DNA from 2 places in the Limnobacter sp. G6BE5S genome. Region 2 is predicted to be linked to the other one. Evidence: riboswitches for the same ligand, from Rfam matches in the RefSeq annotation. Region 2 holds a riboswitch; the other holds the start of a gene.

Region 1 (3,411 bases), on a different contig from region 2:
TGTCGGCTCGAGCAATACTCCGAATCGTCATCGTCTTCCCAGTTTTTCATGAAAAGACCAATCACCTTGTAACCCTGCTGCTTAAGCAGCCATGCCGACACCGAGGAATCAACCCCGCCCGACATGCCAATAACCACTGTTTTAGCCATGATGCTTTTACGATACGCCGGGGGGCATGGGGCCTGCAAGCACGCTGGGGTGCGTGTACACGTGTTCAAGCGGCATGATGGGCTGTTTGCCAGCCTTCCAGTTCAGGAAGTCTTCCACGCAACGCATCACCAAAGGGCTGCGGTGCTGGTCTTGGCTGGCGCGCAACTCCTCAACGGTCATCCACAGTGTGCGGATAATGCCTTCGTCCAATGCGCGATCAATGTGGTGTTTCACCACCTCGGCTGCAAAGGCAAAGCGCAGATAAGTAACATCTTCCTGCGTGCGTGAGCTTGTGTAGCGACTCATGTAGATGCCCAGCAAACCCACCGGGTTCACCTCCCAGGCTGATTCTTCCAGTGCTTCGCGGGCAGCGCCAAACTGTGGCGTTTCACCTGGATCCAGGTGGCCTGCGGGTTGGTTCAGCTTGATGCCATCGGTGGTGTGTTCTTCCACGATCAGGAATTTGCCCTGATGCTCGACAATGGCGGCTACTGTGACGCTGGGTTTCCAGACTTCTGACATGGCTTTTCAATCGCACTGCCTAAACGGCATGCGCCCGGTGTTTGGGTGTTAAAAAAACACGTTAGAATAGCAGGGTTAAGGTGCTTGTGCTCATTTTTTGAGCGCAGTTAAACGGGAAGCAGGTTCAAGCCTGCGCTGCCCCCGCAACGGTACGTAAGTGCGGGTGTGTCATTTTGCCACTGGTAGTAAAGCTGCTCTAAACGCAGCAACTGGGAAGGCGACACATCAAAACTTACAAGCCCGGATACCGGCCTTGACCGTTCAGCCTGTCCCATTCAGGCGAGCGACTGGTGCTGCGGGGAGGCAGCACGCAGGCGGCCAATTGTTTTTTACCGAACTTTTCTCCGTGACTTCCAGGGCTGTTGTGTCCTTGGCTTGCTTGCGCGCGTGGTTCTTTCGCCTGTGTTGTCTTCCCCAGTTAATTGATTGCCGCACGGTGGGTGCAGTTTACTGGAGTTCAAGGTGTTCATTCATTTCAAAAAATTACCAATCGTTTGTTTGTTGGCGGCTTTGCCCGTACAGGCTCAAGAGGAACTCGCGTTTTATGCGCTTCCCCCAGTGTTTGTGTCCTCTACTCAAACTGCAGTCCTTGAGAAGGACCAGCCATTTTCGACCACAGTCATTACGGCTGAGCAAATTCGTCAGTCTGGCTATACCACCGTGCGCGATGTGTTGTCTAAACTGGCTTTGGTCAATGTTCGTACCCCGCTAGACGGAAGCCGAAGTGCATCCGTGGACTTGCGTGGTTTTGGTGAAACCGCGTCTGCCAATGTGGTGTTTGTGGTGGATGGCGTGAAGTTGAATGACAACGAAGGCGTCACTCCCCGCTATGGCAGTATTCCGGTCAGCAGCATTGAAACAATCGAGGTTATTCGCGGCGGCAGTTCGGTTGCTTACGGTAGCGGAGCCAGTGGTGGTGTTATACGGATCACGACCAAAAAAGGCCGTGGTCGCGACGGTGTGGGTGGTGATGTATTTGCGTCTTATGGCTCTTACGACACCAAAGAATTGGGCGCCACCCTGTTTGGCGGCGCTAACGGTTTTTCGTTGGTGTTCAATGGTTCCAAGGAATTCACCAACGGATACCGAGACAACAGCGAAGCCAGCCGCGATTTGGCTAGTTTGGCGCTGGATTGGCAAGGCGATGTGTTCAGCGCGGGTGCGTCATTTTCCGCCGAGGGTTCAAAATCCAGATTTCCTGGTTCACTGAATCGTGCGCAGTTTGAGCAAAACCCAAAGCAAACAAATAGTCCAAACGATTTTGGATCGTTCGAACGAAATACCTTCCGTTTCTATGGCTCGGCTGATTACGGCAATTGGGGAACGGGTGTCCGTGTAAGTCGTCGTACTCATGAAGCATTGGGATCTTTCGACTTTGGGGGTGGTTTTGTGTTTAACGCCCGGTCAGAGTATGAACAAGACCAGATTAGTCCCTACCTCACCTTTACATTGCCGCATGGCGCAGGTGCGCATGTCATTCGTGTCGGTTACGACATTGAAAAAGCCGCTTTGCGTGGGTTTGACGCAGGCACGCTTGAATCCAATGCGATCTTCATTGAAGACGACTGGACCGTGAACGATGTGTTGCGTGTGAATGCTGGCAGCCGTTACGAACGGTCCGAGCAACAGAAAGCCAGCGGCGAAACACGGGATTACTCACTGGTCGCACATCAGTTGGGCGCTTCCTGGAAGGCAGCCGAGAACCTCACTGTCTTTTCGAAAGTCGCCCGCAGCTTCCGCATTCCGAATGCCAATGAAAATGGCTTTGCAGGCGTGGGGACAACCCGTGTGCCGTTTTTGAACCCTCAAGTTGCAGATGAAGTGGAGGTGGGTTTGAAAACTGCGATGTGGACAGGTGAGTTCAGCAGCACGCTGTTCGTGATGGACGTTGAGAATGAATTGTTTTTTGATCCTACGATCGTAGACCCTGCATTGTTCATCAATGGTTTGAACAGCAACCTGGACGAGTTGCGCAGAAAAGGCCTTGAATTGAAATGGAATGGAAGCTTGCGCAAAGACTTGAGAATGATCGCGGCTTATCAGTATCTGGATGCTGAGTTTCGGTCAGGTTCGCTCAGCGGCAGTCGCGTACCACTGGTTGCAGCCCACAACTTGAAGGTTGCCGCTGAATATGACTGGACATCACGCGTATCAACGGAAGCGATTGTGAACATGCAATCCGATCAACGGTCTGCTGCAAATACGGATCTACAGATCCCCGGTTTTGGTGTGCTCGACCTGAATTGGCGCTACAGGCAAGACAGTTACAGCGTGGTGTTCCAGGTTCAGAATGTATTCGACAAGCAATACTACAGAACGCAGTTCGGTCCGAACGGGATTTACCCGGAAATTGGTCGGGCGTTTTTCATTAATCTGAATGCTGATTTTTAAAGCAGAAGCAGCCCTTTGCTTATCAATTCTCTGATTTGATGTTTAGATCTCGGACTCAACACAATTTGAGGCGGTTTAATTATAATTTGACAAGAATTATTGTCAGATGCTGGGTTGTGGTATTCCCTTAGATTGGGCGATACTACCGTGCTATAGTCCGCACCAGCAGTGTATTTGCAGTTCTTAAACATCAAATAAAAGCGCTTTCCCACAAGGAGAAGTTCCATGAAAATCGGAATCCCGGCCGAGACAAGGTCCGGAGAAACGCGTGTAGCCGCCACACCTGAAACGGTGAAGAAGCTCATTTCTCAAAAACACGAAGTGTTTGTTCAAGCAGGTGCAGGTGTT
Region 2 (3,411 bases):
AACAGGTTTCTGCCCGGTGTGGTAAAGCCATTGGCCAGTGAATAGGTTTTGTCGGTGATGTTATTCAAGCGGGCCGACACGGACAATTCCTGATTCACCTTGCGGCTTGCCCCGGCGTTCAGCAAACCATAACCGCCCAGTTCAATATTGGGGTCGCTGAAAGGAATCGCCCTGTCTTCACGGTCGCTGGCCAGTTTCAACTCACCATAGTACTGCCAGGGGCCAGTTTCACGACTCAAGTTTAAATTGAATACATGGCGGGCAATGCGCACAATGCGTTTGTTGTCGGGTTCGGTTTTGGGGTCGGTGTAATCGTAGGAAGCTTTCACCAATATTGTTTCAAACTGGCGATCTACTGCGAAGGTGGCACCACGCAAGGTTGCGCGCGCTGACTGCACATTCGTCGAGGGGGTAATGAAACCCTGCACCCTGTTTTCGTACACCACCGCACTGGCAGCAATTGCCGAGGCTGCATACTTCACACCCAGTTCTTTGGAACGGCTGCGTTGGGGTTGCAATTCAGGGTTGCCAAAACCTGGAAAGTACAACTGGTTAAACGTGGGGGCCTGAAAACTGCTGCCCGCACTGCCCACCAAACGCCATTGCGAATTCAGTTTGTAACCCGCAGAAAGCGCATAGTTGTTGAAACGCCCGAACTGGGAATTGTCGTCGCTTCGCAGCACGCCCAGCGCGTCCCACTGCGCGCGATTCAATGCATACGCGGCCATGAAACCATCGATGGTGCGTGCCTTTACGTCGTAGTCGGTGGTGCTGTCCACCTCCTCGGTGCGCTGCTCGGCCAGCAAGGTCAGCACATCGCTACCCAATGAAATATCGTTTTGCCAGCTGTATTGGTCGCGCTTGGTATTGAACCGGGCACGGCCCGCATCTGCGCCATCGGACAAACGGCGGTATTCACTCACCGATTTGTCATCGGACTGCGCCAGCAATACGGTCGACTTCCAGCGCGGCGTGAATTTGGCAACCCATTGCAAGCTGGACTGGTTCAGTTCCGGTTTTGCAATCGCTTCGCTGGTTTGTGAATTCAGAGCCAGCGGGTTGGGAAACGGGTTGCCGTCGAAACCGTACTCGCCTTCGCTGTACAAGGTTTGAAATTTTAGTTGGTGATTGGTGTGCACATCGGCCACCAAACTGAAATTCAGGCTGCTAGTTTCAAACGCGTCTTCATCTGGATTCAACCCCGATGCAGCGGGTGTTTTGGCATCAATGCCAGTGCCCCGTTCATGGGAAAAACCAAGGCTGTAGCCAAACATGCCGGTTTTGCCACTGAAGTGCGCCGCACCCAACCGTTGACCATCGGTGCCCACACCCACACTAACCGACCGCCGTGGTGTGCCCGCTTGCCGCGTGATGATTTGAATGACCCCGCCCACCGCATCGGGGCCATACAACGCCGAGGCCGCACCGCGCAAAATCTCGATGCGCTCAATCGATTCAAGCGGAATGGTTTCCAGTGAAAAACCGCCGCTGGTTGCAGACCCCACCCGCACACCATCCACCAGCAAAATGGTTTGAGTGGCCGACGCACCGCGCAAAAACACATTGGTGTTGGAACGGTAACTGCCGTTGGCCGACATTTGCACGCCGGGCTGTTGGGCCAGCACTTCGCGCAGCGAGGTTTGCCCGGCACGATCAAGTGTTTCCCGGTCAATGACCGTGACATCGGCCAACACCTCGGTGATGGGCTGTTCGGTGCGGGTGGCGGTGACCACCACGGAATCAAAAGTTGGTTTTTTTTGTGCGAATACAGGACCGGCTGCAGCAATGGCCACCGGCATGGCAAGCCAAAGCTTGCCCAAGCGAATTGAGTTCATGGTTAAATGGATTGACGAGTACCCTCACCGCCTTCCCCGACAGTGCATGGGACATAGTGCGCCAATGGCGCACCCCGTTGTTGGCCGGTATCCGGGCTGGCAGACTTACCCTCACCACCTTCTCAGGCGTTTGAAAACACCCAATGGTTTTTGATGAAAGCCAAGCTTGACGCTTGTCTGCGTACCGTTGCGGGGGCAGCGCTAAAGAGCTTCCCGTTTAACTTCAGAACAGGGACTGTTCCAAGAGCACCAACAAGGAAGATTGTACAGCAGCAGGGGGCAAAGAAAACATCGCTATACGCCCGACTACGTCCAACCCTGAATCCACTGCCCTTCATCTTGCAAATCACGCCAGTGAATAATTTGCGTTCGGCCGGAATGCACAGCCTCCAATTCAAATTGCTCAACAGGCAATTCATCGCTTTCAGGCTTCACCACTGAGCGAACCAGAAAGTGTTTTTCTTTGTTCACTGGTTTCACGGCAGTCCACTTGCTCAGCAGCAACTTCTTGGGGTTCAAACGGCGCATGGCTTAATTGACTTGCGGTGAAAGTTCAAGCTTGTTCAAATCGAAGCCCTTGGCTTTCAGGCGTTGCAGCAGCGCCTCGTATTTGGCTGGGTTTACTTGCTGCGTACGCGACAACACCCACAAAAATTCTCGCTTGGGTTCGCTGACTGCAACCAGTTGGTATTCGGGGTCAAGATCAATCACCCAGTAATCACCCCACACCATGGGCAGCCAACTTAACCAGGCTGGCGCAAAGCGTACCTCTAGCTTCGGTGATTTCAAGCCACCTGTCTGCCTGGCCTGGCCTTCGACCTCTTCCATGTCGCGGTTGGCCAACTGGCAGCGGTTCAGCACTTTCACTGTGCCGTCTTTTTGAAGTGAATATGCCGCGCTGGTATTGGCCACACACTGCTTCTGAAAACGATTGGGGTACTTGGCAACTTCAAACCAGGTGCCCATGTAACGGGGCACGTCGAGCGACTGAATGGTTTGAAGGGCTTGTGGGGATTCTGCTGCGAGTGCTGAATTGACAGCCACGCAAGACAGGGCGAACGAAGTAGCTAAAGCCAGCAGAGGTTTCATGAATTGAAGTGTGCCACATTACTTTGGATATTTGCGAAGTTTCACCACTCAAGACAAAGCCAAAATGGATTGGCTATACTGACTTTCCTGCACAGGTGTGCGGCCGAAGTATCGTTTGAATTCTCGACTGAATTGTGACGGACTCTCGTAGCCCACCATGGCCGGCACCTGGGCGGCACTGAGCGTGCTGCACGGAATTGCGGCTGTCCTGCCGATCATGAATGAACAGAAGAGTGGGCAGATCATCAATATTTCTTCGATTGGTGGACTTTATGTGGTGCCGACAGGTGCGGTGTATTGCGCCACAAAGTATGCAGTCAGGGCGATTTCAGACGGCTTGCGACAAGAAAATGATCGCCTTCGCGTGACTTGCGTTTATCCGGGTGTGGTTGAATCTGAGCTGGCCAATAGCAACAGTGACCAGGCTGCAGCTGCAGCCATGAAAAGCTTTCGGGAAATCGCCTTAAAACCAGAAGCAATCGCTGCA

The links. Region 2 has a riboswitch for cobalamin ahead of ACVL1J_RS01905 (TonB-dependent receptor domain-containing protein). Riboswitches for the same ligand answer to the same signal wherever they lie in the genome.
Region 1: another riboswitch for cobalamin. It lies ahead of ACVL1J_RS11635 (TonB-dependent receptor); the one in region 2 lies ahead of ACVL1J_RS01905 (TonB-dependent receptor domain-containing protein).

The regions. Positions count from the first base shown of each region.
Region 1 covers NZ_JBZFLM010000006.1:35,937-39,347, reverse strand. The annotation lists gene mnmA (tRNA 2-thiouridine(34) synthase MnmA) at 1-149, opposite strand, end outside; gene ACVL1J_RS11640 (NUDIX hydrolase) at 157-672, opposite strand; cobalamin riboswitch at 734-942, shown strand; gene ACVL1J_RS11635 (TonB-dependent receptor) at 1,135-3,063, shown strand; gene ACVL1J_RS11630 (Re/Si-specific NAD(P)(+) transhydrogenase subunit alpha) at 3,289-3,411, shown strand, end outside.
Region 2 covers NZ_JBZFLM010000001.1:386,531-389,941, forward strand. The annotation lists gene ACVL1J_RS01905 (TonB-dependent receptor domain-containing protein) at 1-1,835, opposite strand, end outside; cobalamin riboswitch at 1,901-2,104, opposite strand; gene ACVL1J_RS01910 (TIGR02450 family Trp-rich protein) at 2,142-2,363, opposite strand; gene ACVL1J_RS01915 (lipocalin family protein) at 2,367-2,924, opposite strand; gene ACVL1J_RS01920 (helix-turn-helix domain-containing protein) at 2,973-3,170, opposite strand; partial or broken gene ACVL1J_RS01925 (SDR family oxidoreductase) at 3,109-3,411, shown strand, end outside.